One region of the Ottowia oryzae genome, then DNA from elsewhere that is predicted to be linked to it. Evidence: predicted binding sites of a transcription regulator. Region 1 holds the regulator's gene; each other region holds the start of a gene.

Region 1 (7,142 bases):
TGAACGCCACCGTGCCGCTGTTCGGCGCGCTGGTGGCCTGGGCGTGGCTGGGGCACCGGCCGGGCGCATCGCGCTCGGTGGGCCTGGTGCTGGGCTTTGTCGGCGTGGCGCTGCTCGCCTGGGACAAGGTCGCCATGAAGGGCGGCGCCAGCGCCACCTGGGCCGCGCTGGCGGTGCTGGCCTGTCTGGGTGCAACGCTGTGCTACGCCGTAGCGGCCAGCTTCACCCAGCGCTTTTTGAGCGGCCTGCCACCGCTGATGACCGCCACCGGCAGCCTGATGGGCGCGGCACTGGGGCTGGCCGTGCCCGCCGCTTTAACCTGGCCCGCACACATGCCCAGCGCCAAGGCCTGGGGTTCATTGGTCATTCTTGGCGTGCTGTGCACCAGCGTCGCGTATGTGCTGTATTTCAGGCTGATCGAGCACCTGGGCCCGGCGCGCGCGCTGACCGTCACCTTCGCGGTGCCGGTGTTCGCCCTGATTTACGGCGCCACGCTGCTGGGCGAGTCGGTCACGCCCTGGATGCTGGGCTGCGGCGCCGTGGTGCTGTGCGGCACGGCTCTGGCCACGGGCGCCATCAAGCTACGGATTTAATAGCTTCCTGCGCAGGCGCAGCGGGCGCTGTGAGCATTCTTTCTACATAACGGGCGATCAGGTCAATCTCCAGGTTGACCGACACGCCAGGCGCCAGCACATGCAGCGCGGTGTTCTGCACGGTGTGCGGAATCAGGTTGATGCTGAACTCGCAGCCCTCGGCCCGGTCGGCCACGCTGTTGACCGTCAGGCTGACGCCGTTGACCGTGATCGAGCCCTTGTACGCCAGGTAGCGGCCCAGCTCGCGCGGGGCGCGGATGCGCAGCTCCCAGCTTTCGCCCACGGGCGCGAAGTGCGTCACCACGCCCACGCCATCCACGTGGCCCGACACGATGTGCCCACCCAGGCGGTCGTGCGCGCGCAGGGCTTTTTCAAGGTTGACGGGGCCGGGCCGATCCAGCCCGGCCGTGCGCGCCAGCGATTCGGCAGAGATGTCGATGGCAAAGCGGGCGGCGGGCGCGTCGATTTCAACGGCCGTCATGCAGGCGCCGTTCAGCGCGATGCTGTCGCCCAGCGCCACGTCGTCCAGGTAACCCGCGGGCGTTTGCAGATGCAGGCGCAGCCCGTGCGCGGGCGTGGCGCCCAGCGGCTGCACTTCGGCAACCTTGCCCATGGCGGTGACGATGCCGGTGAACATTGGCGCATCCTTCTTCAAGACGGACGGGTATCCAAGGACCCCAAAAACAAAAGCCCCGCAAACATGGTTTGCGGGGCTTTGTCGGATAGATGGCGCGGCTGGCAGGATTCGAACCCACGACCCCTTGGTTCGTAGCCAAGTACTCTATCCAACTGAGCTACAGCCGCGCGAAGCTAAGGAGTATAGCAGCAAATTGGCGATTGTCACCAACTTCCACCATTTTGTTCCAAATTCGTCGTGTCGCGTGGCTCGCTCACACGTCAGCCCGTGGGCGCGCTGGCATTAGTCCGCCCTCATCTGTGTCGCGCGACATAGTGACGCGCGTTCAAGTGCACTACCCTGTCGTTTCTACAGGAGCGCCTAATTGCTGATCGACTATTTTCTTTACACCAGCTGCTTGCCGGACGACGCAGACGCCTCCTCAGTGCCCGCCATCGTCAAGCAGGCACGGGCGCTGAATGCGAGCGCGGGCATCACCGGTGTATTGGCGTTTGATGGCGAGTGCTTCGTGCAGTACGTGGAAGGCCCGCCAGACGCCGTGCAAAAGCTGGCCGCCGCACTGGCGCGCGACACCCGTCACACGCGCTTCAAATTGCACACCCAGGGCAGCATCGAACTGGCTGAGCGCCGCTTCAGCGCCTGGCAAATGGGGTACGCCGATATGGATGTGGCTGGTGAGGACTTAGTGATCCCCACCCTCGCCGGCCTGGACGGGGACGCTGCGCTGGATTACTTCCTGAACCACGCCCCGGCGCTGGACTTTGCGTGAAGGCCCGGGCGCGCGGCAGCACCGGTCTATCTATATGTAGAGGGTGCCTGCCGTAAGGGAGACTGCCGCAAACAGTTGCGGCGAGCGATCGGATGGGTGGGGTGGTAGGGCGTGTAGGACTTGAACCTACGACCAAAGGATTATGAGTCCTCTGCTCTAACCAACTGAGCTAACGCCCCCAGCCGGGCGCTATTCTAGGCGCTGCCCTGTGGCTTGCCCTGGCTGAGCGCATTGCTGACCAGGCGCGAGGTGATGTCCACGATCTGGATCATGCGGTCGTAAGGCATGCGCGTGGGGCCGACAACGCCTAGCGTGCCCACCACCTTGCCGTCAACCTCATAGGGCGCGCTGACCACCGACAGCTCTTCCACGGGCACGGTCTGGCTTTCGCCGCCGATGTAGATACGCACACCTTCGGCCTCGCTGGACACATCCAGCAGCCGGATCAGCTGCGCTTTTTGCTCGAACAGATCGAAAGCGCGGCGCAGCTGGTTCATGTCAGAGGCGAAGTCGCTCACTGCCAGCAGGTTGCGCTCGCCCGAGATGACCACCTGATCCTGCGCCTGCGTCATCGCTTCAGACCCGGCGGCCACGGCGGCGTGCATCAAGGTGCCGATCTCGCCGCGCAGGCTGTCCACTTCCTGGCGCAGCCGGGCGCGCACCTGTTCGATGGCCATGCCTGAAAAGTTGGCGTTCAGGTAGTTGGCCGCTTCCTGCAGCTCGGTGCCGGTGTAGTCGGTTTCGGTGAACAGCACGCGGTTTTGCACATCGCCATCGGGCGTGACGATGATGAGCAACAGCCGCCGCTCCGACAGCCGCAAAAATTCGATGTGCCTGAACACCGAGGTGCGCCGCTGCGTCATGACCACGCCGACAAAGCTGGACAGGTTGGACAGCAACTGCGCCGCGCTGGCGATGACTTTTTGTGGCTGGTCTGGCGGCAGCGCGGGCGCGTCCAGCGGGCCCGGTTGCGCGGTGAGCATGGTGTCGACAAACAGGCGGTAGCCGCGCGGCGTGGGCACGCGCCCCGCCGAGGTGTGGGGGCTGACGATCAGACCCAGATCTTCCAGATCGGCCATCACGTTGCGGATGGTGGCGGGCGAAAGCTCCAACCCCGACGCGCCTGAGAGCGTGCGCGAGCCCACTGGCTGACCGTCGGCGATGTAGCGCTCGATCAGGGTCTTCAGCAGCAGGCGTGCACGGTCATCCAACATCAAATTCATTATGATGTAATTTGACAATGAGTCTTCAGTTTCCCCGTGTCGCGCTGGTCGGCAAATACCAGGATTCGGCCCCCGGCGCCACGGTGGAATCAACCCGCGAGGTGGTCGCCGAGATCGCCGAATTCCTCCAAAGCCAAGGCTGTGAAGTGGTGCTGCCCGAGCGCACCGCGCGCAGCACCGGGCTGGACAGCTACCCCATCATGGACGTGGCCACCATCGGCGCCGAATGCGATCTGGCCGTGGTCGTGGGCGGCGACGGCACCATGCTGGGCATCGGGCGCCAGCTGGCGCGCCACGGCACCCCGCTGATCGGCATCAACCAGGGGCGCCTGGGCTTCATTACCGACATTCCGCTGGGTGAATTCCGTGACGTATTGCCGCCCATGCTGCACGGCGCGTATGAGGAAGACCACCGCAGCCTGATGCACGGCACGCTGTTTCGCGAAGGCGAATCGGTGTTTGAGGCCTTTGCCATGAACGACGTGGTGGTCAACCGCGGCGCTGCGGCCAGCATGGTGGAGTTGCGGGTGGAGGTGGATGGCCATTTCGTCGCCAACCACCGCGCCGACGGCATCATCGTGGCCACGCCCACCGGATCAACCGCCTACGCCCTGTCGGCGGGCGGGCCGCTGTTGCACCCGCTGGTACCCGCGTGGACGCTGGTGCCGATTGCGCCGCACACGCTGTCCAACCGGCCCATCGTGCTGGCCGACCCGGTGGAGATCGCCATCGAAATCGTCTCGGGCCGAGACGCCAGCGCCAGTTTTGACATGCAGTCCGTCACCTCACTGCAGCACGGCGACCGCATCGTGGTGCGGCGCTCGGATTCGCGCGTGCGTTTTCTGCACCCCAAGGGCTGGAGCTATTTCGACACGCTGCGCGAAAAGCTGCACTGGAACGAAGGCGGGGTCTGACGCCATGGCATTGCGGCACCTTAGCCTGCGCGACTTCGTGATCGTCGAAGCGCTGGAGCTGGATCTTGAAGCAGGCTTCACCGCGTTGACCGGCGAGACCGGCGCAGGCAAATCCATCTTGATTGACGCGCTGCAGCTCGTGCTGGGCGGCCGGGGCGATGCCCTTTGGGTGCGCGAAGGCCAGGCGCGGTGCGATCTGGCTGCCGAGTTCGACACGCCCGACGCCGCCGCGCCGTGGCTGGTCGAGCAGGGTTTTGACCACGACGGCGAAGCGCTGCTGCTGCGCCGCACGATTGATGCGGCGGGCAAGAGCCGCGCGTGGATCAACGGATCGTCCGCCACCTTGGGCCAGCTGCGCGAGCTGGGCGAGTGGCTGGTGGACATCCACGGCCAGCACGCCTGGCAAAGCCTGACGCGCCCCGCCGCCGTGCGCGCCCTGCTCGACGGCTACGCCGGTGCCGACCTGCGCCCCACACAGGCCGCGTGGGATGCGTGGCAGCAGGCGCAAAGCGCGCTGGCCAAGGCGCAAGGCGACCAGGCCAACCTGTCGCGCGAGCGCGAACGCCTTCTTTGGCAGATCGGCGAGCTGGACAAGCTGGCCCCGGCCGACGACGAATGGGAAGAGCTGAACCAGCGCCACACCCGCCTGTCGAACGCGCAAACATTGATCGACGGCGCCGAGGCCGCCGCCAGCGCGCTGGAGGGCGACGACGACGGTGCAGCCCTTTCCAGCCTGACCCGCGCGCTGAACCAGTTGCAGGCGCTGCAGGCGATCGAGCCAGAGTTTCAAGCCGTGGCCGATGTGCTTGAAGCCAGCATCGCCCAGGCGCAAGACGCGGCGCACAGCCTGCACGCCTACCTGCGGCGCGCCGAGGCCGATCCGCAAAACCTGGCGGCGTTGGACGAGCGTGTCAGCCTGTGGCTCAGCCTGGCGCGGCGCTACAGTCGCCCGCCTGAGGAGTTGCCCGCGCTGCTGAAAGCGTGGCGGCAGGAACTGGCCGCGCTGGAGGCGTCCGGCGACTTGCAGCAGCTTGAAAGCCAGGTTGCCCAAACCCGCGCCGCCTATGAAGCGGCAGCGCAAACCGTGTCGCGCCTGCGCGCCAAAGCCGCGCCGCGGCTGGCGGCGGCCGTGACGGCGGCAATGCAAACGCTGGGCATGCAGGGCGGCGTGTTCGCTGTGGCGCTGGATCGCCTGGCGCGGCCTGCGGCGCACGGCCTGGAATCGGTGCAGTTTCTGGTCTCAGCGCACGCTGGATCAGCGCCACGCGCTATCGATCGTGTAGCATCTGGCGGTGAATTGTCTCGCCTGGCGCTGGCCATTGCGGTCACCACCAGCGAGCTGGGCAGCGCCGGCACGCTGGTGTTCGACGAGGTCGATTCCGGCGTGGGCGGTGCCGTCGCCACCACCGTGGGCCGGCTGCTGCAACGCCTGGGGCGCGACCGCCAGGTGCTGTGCGTGACCCACCTGCCGCAGGTGGCCGCGTGCGCCGACCACCATCTGCTGGTGCGCAAACAATCGGCCGCCAAAGGCACAACCAGCCACGTCGCACCCATCGCCGGGCAAGCCCGCACCGCCGAAGTGGCGCGCATGCTGGGCGGCGAGCGCCTGTCTGAAACCTCGCTGGCGCATGCGCAAGAGATGCTGGACGCGCCGGCCGACGCCGCGCCTGCGGCCGCTTCGCCCTCCTCCAGTTCCTCCAGCCCCGCCGCGCCGCGCGGCCGAAAGTCGCGCGCATGAGCAGCATCAAGGAGCTGGTGGTCATCACCGGCATGTCGGGTTCTGGCAAATCGATTGCGCTGCACGCCCTGGAAGACGCGGGCTATTACTGCGTGGACAACCTGCCGCCCGAGCTGCTCGAGCCGCTGCTCGCCCTCGAAACCGACCGGAATGACCGCAAGCTGGCCATTGCCATGGATGTGCGCAGCGGCCAGTCGCTGCCGCAGTTGCCCCTGCTGCTGCACGGGCTGACGGACAAGGGCATCCACCTGCGCCTGCTGTTTCTGGACGCCAACGACCAAACCCTGGTGCGGCGCTTTTCTGAAACGCGGCGGCGCCATCCGCTGTCGCTGGCGGGCGAGGCGGGCGACCCGCAGACGCTGCTGCAAGCTATCGCCCGCGAACGCGATGTGCTGGCCGACCTGCGCGATCGCTCGCACGTGATCGATTCCAGCTTCCTGCGCGCGGCGCAGCTGATCGCCTACGTGAAAGAGTTGATCGCCGCGCCGTCGGCCCTGCTCACGCTGGTGTTCGAATCGTTCGCCTTCAAGCGCGGCATCACGTTGGATGCCGACTACGTGTTTGACGTGCGCATGCTGCCCAACCCGCATTACGAGCCCGCCCTGCGCGCGCTGACGGGGCGCGACCAGCCGGTCATCGACTTCCTGGACGCGCAGCCCGAGGCGCAACGCATGCTGCACGACATCGCCGCCTTTGTGCGCCAGTGGCTGCCCGCCATGGCGCGCGACCACCGCAGCTACGTCACGGTGGCCATCGGCTGCACCGGCGGGCAGCACCGATCGGTGTATCTGGTGGAAAAGCTGGCGGCCCTGTTCGGCCCGGACTGGTTCAGCCTGCGCCGCCACCGCGAGCTGGATCACCACTGAACAGCGGCGCCTGCTGCGCGGGCGTGTCGGCCAGAAAGCGGCGCACCGGCGCGGGCAGGCCCAGCGCCGCCCACTGCGCCGGCGCGTACCAGGCGCCCGGGGCCCCATCACCCGGCCAATCGGCTGGCGCGGCGCCCACATTGACCGAGACGAAGTGCAGATCCAGATCGCGGTGCGTCAGCACATGGCGCACGGGTGTGTGCTCAAACGCATCGCCGCGCAGCGCCTCGGGCAGCGCGGCCATCAGCGCTTCTCGGCTGTCGAACGTGGGCAGGCAATGCAGGGCAGCCCATATTCCCTCAGAAGGCCGTGGCGCAAGCCACACCTGCGCTGGCAGCTCCTGTAAATGTAGCAACCACAGGTTTTGATGGCTGCGGCGCACGCGCCGTGTCTTGACCGGGT
Region 2 (7,142 bases), 1.8 Mb from region 1:
CAGCGTGCGGTTGCCGGCACAACAGAAATCGACGCGGTGCGCTTCAAAGACGCGCGTGGCGCCAGGGATTTGGCGGGCCAACTGGCCCAGGGATTGGTCCATCAGATTCATGCTGTTTCTCCGGGGGGGATGGGGTGGAGTGGGTGAGCCGGCCTGCCGGCCTCGCGCCCGCGGGCAGCGCGAGGCCGGCGGCAGTGGCGATCAGAGCTTTCCGGCCTTGTAGACGCCGGGCTCGCCTTCGCCGGTGACTTCCAGCACGCCCACGGCGCCCTTGCCGGTGCGTGACAGCGCGTGGTCAACCAGCAGGTAGCTGCCGGGGTGCTGCACCTTCAGCTCAACGATGGTCGCGCCGCCGGGTGCGACCAGCGTGGTTTGCACGTTGGTCTTGACGGTGTTCAGCGCAGCTTCGCTGTAGACCTTGTCAAAGATTTCGCCGATCACATGGAAGGACGAGATCTTGTTGGGGCCGCCCACGCCAAAGTAGATGCGCACCGTCTCGCCCACCTTGGCCTGCAGCTTGTGCGTCTTGGTCAGGGCGCCCACCGCGCCGTTGAAGACGTAGTAGTCGGGCAGCTCGTTGGACATCTTGTCCAGATCCGGCTCCTGGTGGCCTTTGGCGCCGTTGGGGCGCTGCGTGTACATGTCGCCCTGCATCACGTAGTACTCGCGGTCCACCTTGGGCAGGCCCGCTTCCGGCTCGACCAGGATCATTCCGTACATGCCGGCGGCGATGTGCTGGGGCACCAGCGGCGTGGCGCAGTGGTACACGAACAGGCCTGGGTTCAGCGCCTTGAACGTGATGGTCTTTTCCTGCCCCGGGGCCACCTGCGTGTGCTCACCACCGCCGTGGCCGCCGGTCACGGCGTGCAGGTCGATCGAATGGATGGCCTTGCTGTCCTTCGAGTTGGCCAGCGTCAGCTCGACCGTGTCGCCCACGCGCGCACGCAGCATCGGCCCCGGCACCTGGCGGTTGAAAGTCCAGTAGGTGAAGGTGGTGCCATCGTCCAGCTTGCCCGCGAGTTCCACCGTTTCCATGCGCACCTTCTGCGTCTGGGGCGCACGCGCGCCGATGGCGGGCGGCACGCTGGCCGGGTCGGCCGACACACTGACCGCCGTTGGGTCGGGCCCGCGCAAGGGCGCAGGAGCCGGGGTGTACAGGGCCAGCGCCGCATCGGTCGAAGCGTTGCTCGGAGCGGCAGCAGCGCTGGCGGCCGCGGCGCCAGCCACGCGCAAGGTACCGGCCATGCCGATCTGGCGGTGCCCCGGCACCGAGCAGTAGTAGGTGAATTCACCCGGCGTCGTGACGGTGAAGCGCACCTTGGCCTTGCCCGTGCCGGCGCTGAACCGGGGTGTTTTCACCTTGAGTTCGTCGATCACGAAGTCGTGCTCGGCGCCCTCGCCGCTGTCCACCTGCACCTCGATGGTGTCGCCCACGCGGGCGTCGATCGTCGGGTTGACCTGCCCCTTGTCGTCGACGTAGACCATCTTGCCGTCGACGATGTTGGTGTGCAGCACCACCTTCTTGACGGCGGCGTTCGCTGCCGGTGCAGGCGCAGGCGCGGCGCTGGCCGTGCCCGCGGGCGCCGCGGCGGCGTGGCCTGTGTGCTGCGCGTGCGCTGGCATCGATGCGCCCAAGGCGAACATCAAGGCGCAAGCGGCGGCAGCCAGGGGCGCGAGGCGGGGGTGTGCGGTTTTCATTCTTTCTCCTGTGGTCGTGTTGGGCCGTTATCGGCACCCAAGAGATAGCGAGCTTCGTGCCCAGAAAAACCTCAATCACATCAACCAGTTAGAAAGATCAGGGTGATAATCACCCCCATCAAACAAGGTACTTGATACCCAATATGGTCAAAATCACCCTGGACCCGCTGCATCTCATGCTGCTGGCCGATCTGGTGTCGGAGCTGCCCGCCGCCGTGCGCATGCAGCGGCTGGTGACCAGCTTGCGCGCGCACTTTCATTGCGGGGCAATGGCGGTGCTGCAACTGGAGGGCGACCACCTGCGGCCCGTGGCGGTCGATGGGCTGAGCCACGAGGCCCTGGGCCGGCGCTTCGCCATCCGTGACCACCCGCGCCTGGCGGCCATCCTGCAGCGCGACGGCGTCACGCGCTTTCACCACGACAGCCTTTTGCCCGACCCGTACGACGGCCTGCTGACCGAGCGCGCCGGGCAACCGCTGGCGGTGCACGACTGCATGGGCCTGTCGCTGAACGTGGAGGGCGCGCGCTGGGGCGTCGTCACGCTGGATGCGCTGCAACCCGGCACCTTCGACGGCGACGCCCAGGCCGAGCTGGCGGCGCTGGGCATTTCGATCGAAGCCGCGGCCCGCATCACCCGGCTGGAAAACCAGCTGCGCGCCCTGAGCAGCAACAGCGGCCACACCGTCATCACGCCCGAGGGCACCTCGCGCGATGAGCCCGAAATCGTCGGCCAGAGCCCGCCGCTGCAGCACCTGCTGCATGAGCTGGACGTGGTGGCCGAATCCGACCTGCCGGTGCTGCTGCTGGGCGAAACCGGCGTCGGCAAGGAACTGTTCGCGCACCGGCTGCACCGCCTGTCGCGCCGCCGCGCGCGGCCGCTGGTGCACGTCAACTGCGCCGCCTTACCCGAGTCGCTGGCCGAAAGCGAGCTGTTCGGCCACGTGCGCGGCGCCTTCTCGGGCGCGGTGGGCGAGCGCGCCGGCCGCTTTGAGGCGGCCGAGGGCGGCACGCTGTTTCTCGACGAGGTGGGCGAGCTGCCGCTGGCCATTCAGGCCAAGCTGCTGCGCACGCTGCAGAACGGCGAAATCCAGCGGCTGGGCGCCGACAAGCCCAAGCGCGTGAACGTGCGCGTCATCGCAGCCACCAACCGCAGCCTGCGCGAGCAGGTGGCGCAAGGCGCCTTTCGCGCCGACCTGTACCACCGGCTGTCGGTCTACCCGATCCCGATTCCGCCGCTGCGCGAACGTGGCAACGACCTGCTGCTGCTGTCCGGGCGCTTCCTGGAGCTGAACCGCTCGCGCCTGGGCCTGCGCAGCCTGCGCCTGTCGGCCGACGCCGAAGAGGCGCTGCGCCGCTACCGCTGGCCGGGCAACGTGCGCGAGCTGGAACACGTGATCAGCCGCGCCGCGCTCAAGGCCGTCAGCCGCGGCGCCGACCGGCGGGCCATCGTCACGCTGGAGCCCGACATGCTCGACCTGGACGACCTGGCCCTGCCCGGCCCGGTGGCTTCTACCGCCACCGCCAACACCGCCGCACAGGGCGGCGCCGCGCTGTCCGTGCCGCCACCGTGGCAGGCGATGGCCGGCGCGCGGCTGAGCGACATCGTGGACGCCAGCCAGCGCGCCGCCATCCGCCAGGCGCTGGACAGCCACGAGCAGAACTGGGCCGCCGCCGCGCGCCAGCTGGGCCTGGACGCCAGCAACCTGCACAAGCTGGCGCGCCGCCTGGGGCTTAAGTCTTCGGCAAGGCCCCAGCCTTGAAATGCCGTCAAATGGCACTATCATTAGCACTCGTCGGATCTGAGTGCTAACAACCCGTTGCACACCGGTTCGTATGGATGTGAGTGCCCGCCCGCGCGGGCGTTCTTTTCTTGTTCAAACTCCAGGAGATTCAATTGAAACTTCGTCCTTTGGCCGATCGCGTGATCGTCAAGCGCACTGACAGCGAAACCAAGACCGCCTCGGGCATCGTCATCCCCGACAACGCCGCCGAAAAGCCCGATCAGGGTGAAGTGCTGGCCGTTGGCCCGGGCAAGAAAAACGACAAGGGCGAGCTCTCGGCCATGAACGTGAAAGTGGGCGACCGCGTGCTGTTTGGCAAATACAGCGGCCAGACCGTCAAGGTCGACGGCGACGAACTGCTGGTGATGAAGGAAGACGACCTGTTCGCCGTGGTCGAGAAGTAAGTTCTCCCCGCTTCCGGTTTACTCATCTTTTAATAGCTGCTCGCGCAGGTTGCACCAGCGCTAGAGCCAGATTTAATCCATATTTTCAGGAGCCATCAAAATGGCAGCAAAAGACGTAGTGTTTGGCGGCGAAGCCCGCGCGCGCATGGTCGAGGGTGTGAACATCCTGGCCAACGCGGTCAAAGTGACCCTGGGCCCCAAAGGCCGCAACGTGGTGCTCGAGCGCTCTTTCGGCGCCCCCACCGTGACCAAGGACGGTGTGTCCGTGGCCAAAGAGATCGAGCTGAAGGACAAGCTGCAGAACATGGGCGCGCAGCTCGTGAAAGAAGTGGCCTCCAAGACCAGCGACAACGCGGGTGACGGCACCACCACCGCCACCGTGCTGGCCCAGGCCATCGTGCGCGAAGGCAGCAAGTACGTGGCCGCCGGCCTGAACCCCATGGACCTGAAGCGCGGTATCGACAAAGCCGTTGCCGCCCTGGTCGAGCAGCTAAAAAAGGCCAGCAAGGCCACCACCACCAGCAAGGAAATCGCTCAGGTTGGCTCCATCTCCGCCAACAGCGATGAGTCCATCGGCAAGATCATTGCCGACGCGATGGACAAAGTGGGCAAGGAAGGCGTGATCACCGTTGAAGACGGCAAGAGCCTGGACAACGAGCTGGACGTCGTCGAAGGCATGCAGTTCGACCGTGGCTACCTGTCGCCCTACTTCATCAACAACCCCGAAAAGCAAGCCGCGCTGCTGGACAACCCGTACGTGCTGCTGTTCGACAAGAAGATCAGCAACATCCGCGAGCTGCTGCCCACGCTGGAAGCCGTGGCCAAGGCCGGCCGCCCGCTGCTGATCATTGCCGAAGAAGTCGAAGGCGAAGCGCTGGCGACCCTGGTGGTCAACACCATCCGCGGCATCCTGAAAGTGGTGGCTGTGAAGGCCCCTGGCTTCGGCGACCGCCGCAAAGCCATGCTGGAAGACATCGCCATCCTGACCGGCGGCAAAGTGATCGCTGAAGAAGTGGGCCTGTCGCTGGAAAAAGTGACGCTGGCCGACCTGGGCCAGGCCAAGACCATCGAAGTGGGCAAGGAAAACACCACCATCATCGACGGCGCCGGCAAGGCTGAAGACATCGAAGCGCGCGTCAAGCAGATCCGCATCCAGATCGAAGAAGCCACCAGCGACTACGACCGCGAGAAGCTGCAAGAGCGCGTGGCCAAGCTGGCCGGCGGCGTGGCCGTCATCAAGGTCGGTGCCGCTACCGAAGTCGAGATGAAAGAGAAGAAAGCCCGCGTTGAAGACGCCCTGCACGCCACGCGCGCTGCGGTGGAAGAAGGCATCGTGGCCGGTGGTGGCGTGGCGCTGCTGCGCGCCAAGCAAGCCGCTGGCGAAATCAAGGGCGACAACGCCGACCAGGACGCCGGCATCAAGCTGATCCTGAAGGCCATCGAAGCGCCCCTGCGCGAGATCGTCTACAACGCCGGCGGCGAGCCTTCGGTGGTGGTCAACAAGGTGCTGGAAGGCAAAGGCAACTTTGGCTTCAACGCTGCCAACGACACCTACGGCGACCTGATCGAGCTGGGCATCCTGGACCCGACGAAAGTCACCCGCACTGCGCTGCAGAACGCCGCTTCCGTGGCTTCGCTGCTGCTGACGACCGAAGCCATGGTCGCCGAAGCACCGAAGGACGAAGCACCTGCTGGCGGCGGCATGCCTGGCGGCATGGGCGGCATGGGTGGCATGGACGGGATGATGTAATTCACCCCGTCAGGCCCCCGGCCTGACCGTTGGCGGCCGCACGGCCGCTGACAAAAACTGAAAGGCCGCTGGAGACAGCGGCCTTTCTTTTGTCCGATCCGCTTCAAGTCAAATCGCCATCCAGCGCAGGCGCCACCGGCGCTGTCAGCTAGTATTTTTGAAGCATCGCCACTGACAAATCGTGCTCGCGCCGCTGGCCGCGCGAAGCGCCAAGCCGCAGCGCTGGCGCGCATGCCATGCTCGCCCGTCGCATCCACCCAATCGCCGCCCACCCCATGCGCCTCTGGTCACTTCACCCCCGTTACCTCGATCCGCAGGGCATGGTCGCACTCTGGCGCGAAACCCTGCTGGCGCAGGCCGTGCTGCGAGAGCAGACGCGCGGCTACCGCAACCACCCGCAGCTGGACCGATTCAAGGCCCACCCCGCTCCGCTGGACGCGATGAGCGCCTACCTGCAAGCCATCCACGCCGAAGCCACCGCGCGCGGCTACCACTTTGACGCCAGCAAGATCCGCCCCGGCGCCCCGGCGGCGCCGATGACCGTCACCGCGGGCCAGATGACCTACGAATGGGCGCACCTGATGGCCAAGCTGCAGACGCGCAACCCCGCCCTGCATGAGCGCTGGCGCGCCACCACCGCGCCCGAAGCGCACCCCTTGCTGACCGTGCACCCCGGCGACCTGGAGCCGTGGGAGCGGCCCTGAGCGCCAGACACAGGCCACATTGCCGCAACATACGCGCGGCACACCAGCGGCCCCGCATTCGAGGGTTGGCCTGAAAACAATCTGGTTACGATTGGCCGCCTCTCGTTGCAACCCTTGTCCGCGCCGTGCCAGATTCTTTGCCCGCCCCTCGCGATGTTCCTTCCCGCGCCCGCCGCCTGGGCCTGATGGCGGGCGCGCTCGGGCTGATCGCGCCGCCGCTGCTGGCCGCGCCGCGCGGGCCCGATCGCACGTCGCAGCGCGCCGCCTACCCGCTGGCGCCGGGGCGGTCGTTCTGGGTGCCCGAGCTGTCGCCCAGCGGCCCGGTGGTCGCCTTCGTCAACCTTTACACACAGCACACGCAGGTGTACCGCAACGGCATCGCGGTCGGCTATTCCAGCGTCAGCACTGGCAAGCCCGGGCACGGCACGCCGTCCGGCTTGTTCACCGTGCTGGAAAAGCGGCGGCACCACCGATCCAACCTGTACAGCAACGCGCCCATGCCGTGGATGATCCGGCTGACCTGGGGCGGCATCGCCTTTCACGGCGGGGCGCTGCCGGGCTACCCAGCGTCGCACGGCTGCATCCGCCTGCCGATGGACTTTGCCGCGCGCCTGTTCAGCGTGCTGGGCCACGGCGACACGGTGGCCGTGCTGCGGCACGCGCCCGGCGCCGGGCTGTCGCCCCTGCCCACGCTGGCGCCCATCGACCCGCAGGGCCAGCCCTTGCTGCAGCCCGGCATGATTGCCGCGCCGACGTACTGGCGTGAAGAGCGTTCGGCCACCGCCAGCGCGGCACCGGCCCAGCG
Region 3 (7,142 bases), 1.9 Mb from region 1:
ATGGCCGTCAGGCCCAGCAGCCCCACGGCGCCGCCGCCCAACACCGGCGCCGTCAGCGCGCGCCGGAAAACCAGCCGCGCGCCCAGCGCGTTCCACAGCGTGGACGTGGAAAACACCACCGCCACCAGCCCGCTGGGGACGTAGCGGCTGGCGTTCATGAAGCAAATGAAGTTCACGCAGAACAGGCAGATGCCCTGCGCGCCCACCAGCGCCCAGGCGGCGCGCACCGGCACGCGCAACTGGCGCCGGGCGATCAGCCACGCGAAAAGCACCAGCGCCGCCAGCGCAAAACGCCAGACGATCGACCAGACGATGGGCACCGCGCCCAACTGCAGCTTGAGCGCGATCCAGGTGCTGCCCCAGACGAGCACCGTGGTGATGTAGAGAAAAGCGGTCATGGTGCGGCAGTGTCGGCGCGCCGGTGCGCGGCCAGTTGCACGTTTCTGCGGTTTGTTGCGCTGCCCCGGCGGCGCGGCGGCGTGCGGGGGTACATTCGCCAGTTCCACGCCGTCGAACCTGCCCACACCTGCGCACGCGCCCAGCCCAGCGTGCCGCATCGACGAGGTGCTGGCCCGCTCCAACGCGCGCCTGCATCGCCGCGCGGCCCTGGGCGACGGGCTGTCGGTAGCACTGTGGTCCAACCAGCGCGACGCCATGCGCTACCAGCCCACGCACCACACCCTGTCGCTTTATCTGCAGGGCGGCCAGGGCACTTTCCGGGAGGATGCGCCCCAGCAGCGCGGCGCGCCGGGCAAGCTGTGCCTGATGCCCGCCGGCCACGTCGTCGATTGGGTGGTGGGCGAGCAGCAACAGTTCCTGCACCTGTACTTCGCCCCTGAGCGCCTGGGCCCGCTGGCGCTGCGCCTGCTGGAGTGTGAGCCGCGCGAGGTGGCGCTGCCCGAGCTGAACTTTGCCGATGACCCGGCGCTGGCCCGCCTGCTGGCGGCCATGGCGGCGCTGGACTGGGCGACGCCCACCTCGCGCCTGCGCGCCAACGAGTTCGGCCACGCCGCGTTGGCGCAGCTGCTGATGGCGCACAGCCGGCGGGTGCGGGGCGTGCTGATGCGCGGCGGCCTGGCGCCGTCGCTGCGCCGCCGGTTGGCCGACTGGTTGCAGGCGCGACTGGCCGAGCCGGTCACCGTGGGCGAGATGGCGGCGTTCTGCGCCCTGTCAGAACACCACTTCGCGCACGCGTTTCGTATCTCGTTCGGCTGCGCGCCGCATGCGTGGCTGGCCGCGCAGCGCCTGGAACGCGCGGCCGATCTGCTGCGCGGGCCCCATCACCAAGCAGGGCTGGAGGCGGTGGCGGTGGCCAGTGGACACGCCAGCGCCAGCCACCTGGTTCGCCGCTTTCGCGCCGCGCGCGGGGTCACGCCGGGGCAATACCGCGCCGCAAGCCGGGGCTGAGCGCGTTGCCGCCATAAAAAAAACCGCAGCCTGAGCTGCGGTTCTTGAGGGGTGGCGCGGGGCTGGCTCAGGCGTACTCTGCCAGCGCAGCTTTCATCTTCTTCATGGCCGCCACCTCGATCTGGCGGATGCGCTCGGCGCTCACGCCGTATTCGGCCGCCAGTTCATGCAGCGTCATGCCGCCCGAGCCGTCGTCGTTCACATTCAGCCAGCGCTCGGTCACGATGCGGCGGCTGCGCTCATCCAGGCTTTTCAGCGCCGTGGCAATGCCTTCGGTGGCCAGCGCGTCGCGCTGGGCCGATTCGATCATCGCCGTGGGCTCATGGTGCGCGTCCGACAGGTAAGCGATGGGGCCAAAAGCCTGTTCGCCATCGCTGTCTGCGGGCGTCGGGTCCAGCAGCACGTCGCCGCCAGACAGGCGCGTTTCCATCTCGCGCACTTCCTCGGGCTTGACGTTCAACTGCGTCGCCACCACGTCGATCTGCGCATCCGTCAGCACATCGCGGTGGGTGATGTCGGCTTCGGCGTCCTCGGCCTTGAAACCTTGCTTCATGGACCGCAGGTTGAAGAACAGCTTGCGCTGGGCCTTGGTGGTCGCCACCTTCACCAGGCGCCAGTTCTTCAGGATGTATTCGTGAATCTCGGCCTTGATCCAGTGCAGGGCGTAGCTGACCAGGCGCACGCCTTGGTCAGGGTTGAAGCGCTTGACGGCCTTCATCAGGCCGACGTTGCCTTCCTGAATCAGGTCGGCGTGCGGCAGGCCATAGCCCAGGTACTGGCGCGAGGTGGAAACCACCAGGCGCAGGTGCGACAACACCAGTTTGCCGGCGGCTTCCAGGTTGTCGTCATCGCGCAGCTCGCGGGCAAAGCGCTGCTCTTCCTCTTGGGTAAGCATGGGCAGCCGATTGACGGCGGTGATGTACGCATCCAGGTTGCCCAGCGGCGGAACGACGGCCCACGGATTGGCCAGCGCTACAGCGCCAGAGCTGGAGGCGGTATCCATACGGGTCATCTTGGAATGTCCTTTCATATTGCTCAGGTAATCTTAGCACTCTCTTCGATTGAGTGCCAAAGCGAAAGTTCCGTGCCCAGAGGGAGTATTGGCTGACAAAGCTGCTGTGCCGGTCGGTTTGCAGAATCAGGCTGAAAACCATTGAATATCAAAGACTTAACAGTCTGGCCGGCGGCGCCTGCCTTGCAGGAAGTCCACTTGCGCTCTAGGGCATTGCTGCATTCTTGCGGTGTGGCGAGCGCTGGCGTGTAGGCGGTTGCCGCGCTCGCTCGTCGCGCCGTTGCGCGAACGGGGTCACATTGGGCCGGTGCAGAGCTGGACTAGCTGCTTCCGCGCGGGCCAGGCGCGGGCTTGTGGGCCGGGGCCGCGCGTTTCGCCCTGAAGTGCACGGCTGCAGCGGAAGCAATTCGCTATGCAAAATATAGCTGCTAGCGCTGCACTCACCTGCGCTGGAGCCCATTTTCTTCAATAGCGATTGGAGAAGTTGGCGCTGATGCGCTGGCGCAGGTACTCTGCCCCGGTGATCGGTGGGTACTTCTTCCCGGGCCCTTCGATGACAGCGTCTTCATTGGCCTGGCAGAAGAAAGCCAGGCTGTAGCGGGCGCCCTGGTATTCATGCGGCAACGGGTTGCGCACGCGATGGAAGTTGCTGGGCAGTTGGTCGTCGCTCCAGCGGGTGAGCATGTCGCCGATGTTGCAGGTGATCACCCCTTCGGCCGGCTCCACGCTGGTCCATTGGCGGCCCTCAGCTTCCTTGCCCGGCAGCACCTGCAGCCCACCCTGGCCGGGGCGCTGGAAGAGCAGCGTGAGGCAATCGAAGTCGGTGTGCGCGCCTGCCCGCCATAAGCCCAGCTCGTCCTTAAGTGCAGGGTCGACGGCAAAGTAGTGCAGCATGCGCAAGGTGCTCTGGTAGCTGGGCAACTGCGGGTCGTGGGCCCGGGTGAAGAATTCGGGGTCGAAGCCCAGCTTGAAAGCAAAGCACGAGAGCAGGCGCATCCCCACTTCCCAGCACTGGCGCTCAAACGCCAGCGTGGCCGCCTGGAAGCCGGGCAGTTCCGCCTCGCTGGGCCACAGTCCGGCCATGCGCGGGCGGGTGATCTGATAAGACTCTTTCTGGTCGGGGGTGCGGGTAGATGGGCGGATCTGCGCCTTGTGTTCCCACCCAGCGTTGCGCGCCAGGGGCCACTGGGCCTTGGTTTCGGCGGGTAGATCAAAGAACGCCTCGGCACGCTGAAAGGCGGCGCGGATGTCCTCCACGGGAATGCCGTGGTGCGTCACCTGAAAGAAGCCGATATCGACCGAGGCGCTCCAGAGCTGCTCAGCGATTTCCTCCTTGCGGCGAGCGAAGTCCGAAATGTCGATGCGGCGCACTTCGCGAGCGGAGGTTTCGCCGTCCATCGCGCCGCCCATGCGCGATTCTTTTTCCAGCTCACCCAGAACGTCGGGGGCTGCGGAGGGTTCGTAAACAGAGGGTGAGGAGCTTGGCATGGTGATGACCTTACGTGGTGCGGGTGAACCATGGCCCATGGCAGACGGATGGCGCGCGTGACATGAGCCGCTTGAAGGAACCAGGGCCGCAGTGATGGTCTGCCGGCTTTCCTTCCGGAAAGTCGCGGTACGCACTTCGGCCCACTTCAAGAGCAATGACCCGCCAAGCCGGGCACGCTGGGCGCCTGGCTGGGGCTGAACGCTTCTACTCTCAGCTCTCGTCTCAAGCAATTTGCAGACCAGGCTTGGCCGTGCATGTGGCGCTTTGACGCGTGGCCTGCGTACGGCCGTAGCCCCAAGCGAGGGCGCAGGTGCACCGACGTGGGTGGGCGCTGCACCACAACAAGGCCGGTAGCACCGGCATGCCAGGTCAGTTCAGGGGCCCGCCAGGGCATGGCAACGCCGAGCGGGCGTGCAGATCTTTCGGCACGCGACTTGCGTACCGTGCGTATTGAGTAGAAGCGTTCAGCGCCTGCGGCCGACGGTGGCAGGCGCCCGGAAATTGCTCAGTTCGCACCGATTCGCCGGCGGCCATCGTCTGCGCGTCGGGCCTGTTGACTGAACCCGAGCCCTTGCCATGCAACGACGCCACTTTCTCAGCACCTCCCTTGCCTCCACCTGCGCCACGCTGATGGGCACCAGCATCATGGCCCCCGCCGTGCATGCCCAGCCCCTGACACCCCTGAAGTTCACCCTGGACTTTCGTATCACCAGCCAGACTTCGCCCTTTTTCCTCGCGCAGGCCAAGGGCTACTACAAAGATGAGGGGCTACAGGTCGATATCGACGTGGGCTCCGGCTCGGTCGCTTCGATCATGCGCGTGGCCAGCGGCGTGTACGACCTGGGTCTGGGCGACATCAGTTCCCTGGTGGAGTTTCACGCGCAGAACCCTGAAACGCCTGTGCAGGCCATCTACCAGTACTACAACCGCGCGCCCTTCGTCATCATTGGGCGCAAGGATCGCGGCATTACCACCGACTTCCGTTCGCTCAAGGGCAAGAAGGTGGCGGCGGCGGCCGTGGAGTCCACGCGCCGCAGTTGGCCCATGGTCGCCAGGGCGCTCAAGATTCAGCCGGATCTGTTCGAGTGGGTGACCACCGATTTCAGTGCGCGCGATAACGTGATGGTTCGCGGCGACGTGGATGCCGCCACCTACTTCCACGACTCGGCGGTGTCGTTGTTTGCGCGCATGCCGCCCAAGGATCTGTCGGTGCTCGAATATGCCAAGACCGGCCTCAACCTGTACGGCAACGCCATCGTTGCAGGCAAGCTGCTGCGGGACAAGCCCGATGTCGCCAAAGCCTTTCTGCGTGCCAGCAACCGGGCGCTGCGCGAGACACTGGCCAATCCCGAGGCCGCGCTGGCCGCCGTGAAGGCGCGCGAGCCGATTCTGAACACCGATGTCGAGCGAGAGCGCTGGGCGATCACGCGCCAATATCTGCAGACCGCAGAAACTCAGGCCATCGGTCTAGGTGCCGTGCAACCGGCTGTGCTGACCAATCAGATCAACGAAGTGGCGACCGTCTTTGGCCTGGCGCGCAAGCCCACGCCGGATCGCGTCTTCAACCCCGCGTTCTTGCCCGCAGCCGCCGACCGCAAGGCTGCCGCATGAGCGCCCAAGGTGAAGTCCCCATGGGCCTTCCGCAGGAAGTCGCGCTGAGTGAGCGCGATGGACAGTACCTGCTTCATGCCATTGCCATGGCGGACAAGGCCCGCGAGCGTGGCAACCGGCCGTTCGGTGCGGTGATCGTGGCCGCAGACGGCCAGGTGTTGGCGCAAGCGTGGAACGCCACGGCCGAAACCGGTGATTGCACTGCGCACGCCGAGACCTCGGCCATCCGAATGGCCAGCCCGAGCCATAGCCGCGACGCGCTGGCCACCGCCACGCTGTACTCGTCTGGCGAACCCTGCGTGATGTGCGCGGGCGCCATCTATTGGTCGAACATCGGCCGCGTGGTGTACGGCATCGACGCGGTGCGGCTGCGCGTGTTTCGCGGCGAGCGGCTGGATCAGCGCGATGCCGAGCTGTCTTGCCGCGACGTCTTCGACGCCTCGCCGCGCGCCATTGATTGCCTGGGTCCCGCGTTGATCGCGCAGGCCAGCGCATCGCATCAGGGCGGTTGGAAGGCGTGAAGCCGCCTCTGCGGCCTCGGTGGAGGCGCAAGCGGTTTCGAAGGTCGCTGGCGCGCCTCTTGCGCGCCGCGCGGCCCCGCTCGGATTGGCCTGCCCGCCAAGCTCTGCAGGTTCAAGACGCTCGCGCGGGCCGCCGTTGGATGGCCGAACAGGCGGCCTCAGGCCCTGGCCGCGTTGCCGCTTTGCAGCGCCAGGCTCAGCTGCACCGTGCAGGCGTCGCCGGGGGTGGGTTGTTCGGTGAAGCCCAGGCGCCGGCCCAGCGCGCGCATGCCTTCGTTTTCCGCCAGGATGGTGGCGACCAGGCGCTGCGTGCCGGCAGCGCGCTGGTAGGTGATCAGCCGCTGCAGCAGCAAGCGCCCCAGGCCCCGGCCCTTCAGGTCGGCGCGCAGGATGATGCCGAACTCGGCCTGCACATTGTCCGGGTCGGCAATGGCACGCGCCACGCCCAGGGTTTGCGGGGTGCCGCTGGCGTCGTCGGCGGTGGCGATGAAGGCCATTTCGCGCGTGTAGTCGATCTGCACGAGGCGGGCCAGCTCGGTGCGCTCCAGCCGTGGGCGGCTGTGGAAGAAGCGCATGCGCATGTCGTCGGGGGCCAGCGCGTCGATAAAGGCGCGGTGCGCGGGCTCGTCTTCTGGGCGCACCGGGCGGATGGTGATGCGCCGGCCGTCCCATTCCAGGGTTTCGCTCAGGCCCGACGGGTACGGCTGAATGGCGAAATGCCGCGCCCCCGCAGGGCACGCGGCGCTGACGCGCACGCGCGCGTCCAGCGCAATGGCGCCCTCGTGGTTGACCAGCAGCGGGTTGATGTCCAGCTCGGCCAGCTCGGGAATGTCCGCCAGCAGTTGCGATACAGCTTCCAGCGTTCGCACCACCGCGTCTTCGTCGGCGGGTGGCACGTCGCGGTAGCCCTTGAGCAGGCGCGCCACGCGCGTGCGGCCGATCAGGGCGCGCGCCAGCGGGGTGTTCAGCGGCGGCAGCGCCGTGGCGCTGTCCTTCGTCACCTCGACCGCCACGCCGCCCTGGCCGAACAGGATGATGGGGCCGAAAACGCGGTCGATGCTGGCGCCGATGATCAGCTCTTGCGCCTTGGCCAGCTTGACCA

The links. Region 1 encodes HrcA, which represses chaperone genes, less so after heat shock. Its sites were predicted from a motif close to TTAGCACTCNNNNNNNNNGAGTGCTAA; they were not measured.
Region 2: a site for HrcA is predicted at 3,482-3,508, ahead of groES (co-chaperone GroES). Genes of this name have one in related genera too.
Region 3: a site for HrcA is predicted at 2,453-2,479, ahead of rpoH (RNA polymerase sigma factor RpoH). Genes of this name have one in related genera too.

Annotation. Positions count from the first base shown of each region.
Region 1 covers NZ_CP027666.1:3,288,788-3,295,929, forward strand. Annotated here, with positions in the region: gene C6570_RS15005 (DMT family transporter) at 1-593, shown strand, start outside; gene C6570_RS15010 (riboflavin synthase) at 577-1,230, opposite strand; tRNA gene C6570_RS15015 (tRNA-Arg) at 1,321-1,397, opposite strand; gene C6570_RS15020 (BLUF domain-containing protein) at 1,595-1,999, shown strand; tRNA gene C6570_RS15025 (tRNA-Ile) at 2,102-2,178, opposite strand; gene hrcA (heat-inducible transcriptional repressor HrcA) at 2,194-3,213, opposite strand; gene C6570_RS15035 (NAD kinase) at 3,240-4,136, shown strand; gene recN (DNA repair protein RecN) at 4,141-5,874, shown strand; gene rapZ (RNase adapter RapZ) at 5,871-6,740, shown strand; gene mutY (A/G-specific adenine glycosylase) at 6,703-7,142, opposite strand, start outside.
Region 2 covers NZ_CP027666.1:1,527,115-1,534,256, reverse strand. Annotated here, with positions in the region: gene ytfE (iron-sulfur cluster repair protein YtfE) at 1-111, opposite strand, end outside; gene nirK (copper-containing nitrite reductase) at 202-1,698, opposite strand; gene norR (nitric oxide reductase transcriptional regulator NorR) at 1,842-3,458, shown strand; gene groES (co-chaperone GroES) at 3,593-3,883, shown strand; gene groL (chaperonin GroEL) at 3,984-5,633, shown strand; gene C6570_RS07165 (pyrimidine dimer DNA glycosylase/endonuclease V) at 5,909-6,337, shown strand; gene C6570_RS07160 (L,D-transpeptidase family protein) at 6,463-7,142, shown strand, end outside.
Region 3 covers NZ_CP027666.1:1,369,485-1,376,626, forward strand. Annotated here, with positions in the region: gene C6570_RS06490 (DMT family transporter) at 1-398, opposite strand, end outside; gene C6570_RS06495 (AraC family transcriptional regulator) at 451-1,407, shown strand; gene rpoH (RNA polymerase sigma factor RpoH) at 1,475-2,410, opposite strand; gene C6570_RS06505 (isopenicillin N synthase family dioxygenase) at 2,885-3,907, opposite strand; gene C6570_RS06510 (ABC transporter substrate-binding protein) at 4,485-5,519, shown strand; gene C6570_RS06515 (nucleoside deaminase) at 5,540-6,040, shown strand; gene C6570_RS06520 (bifunctional acetate--CoA ligase family protein/GNAT family N-acetyltransferase) at 6,199-7,142, opposite strand, start outside.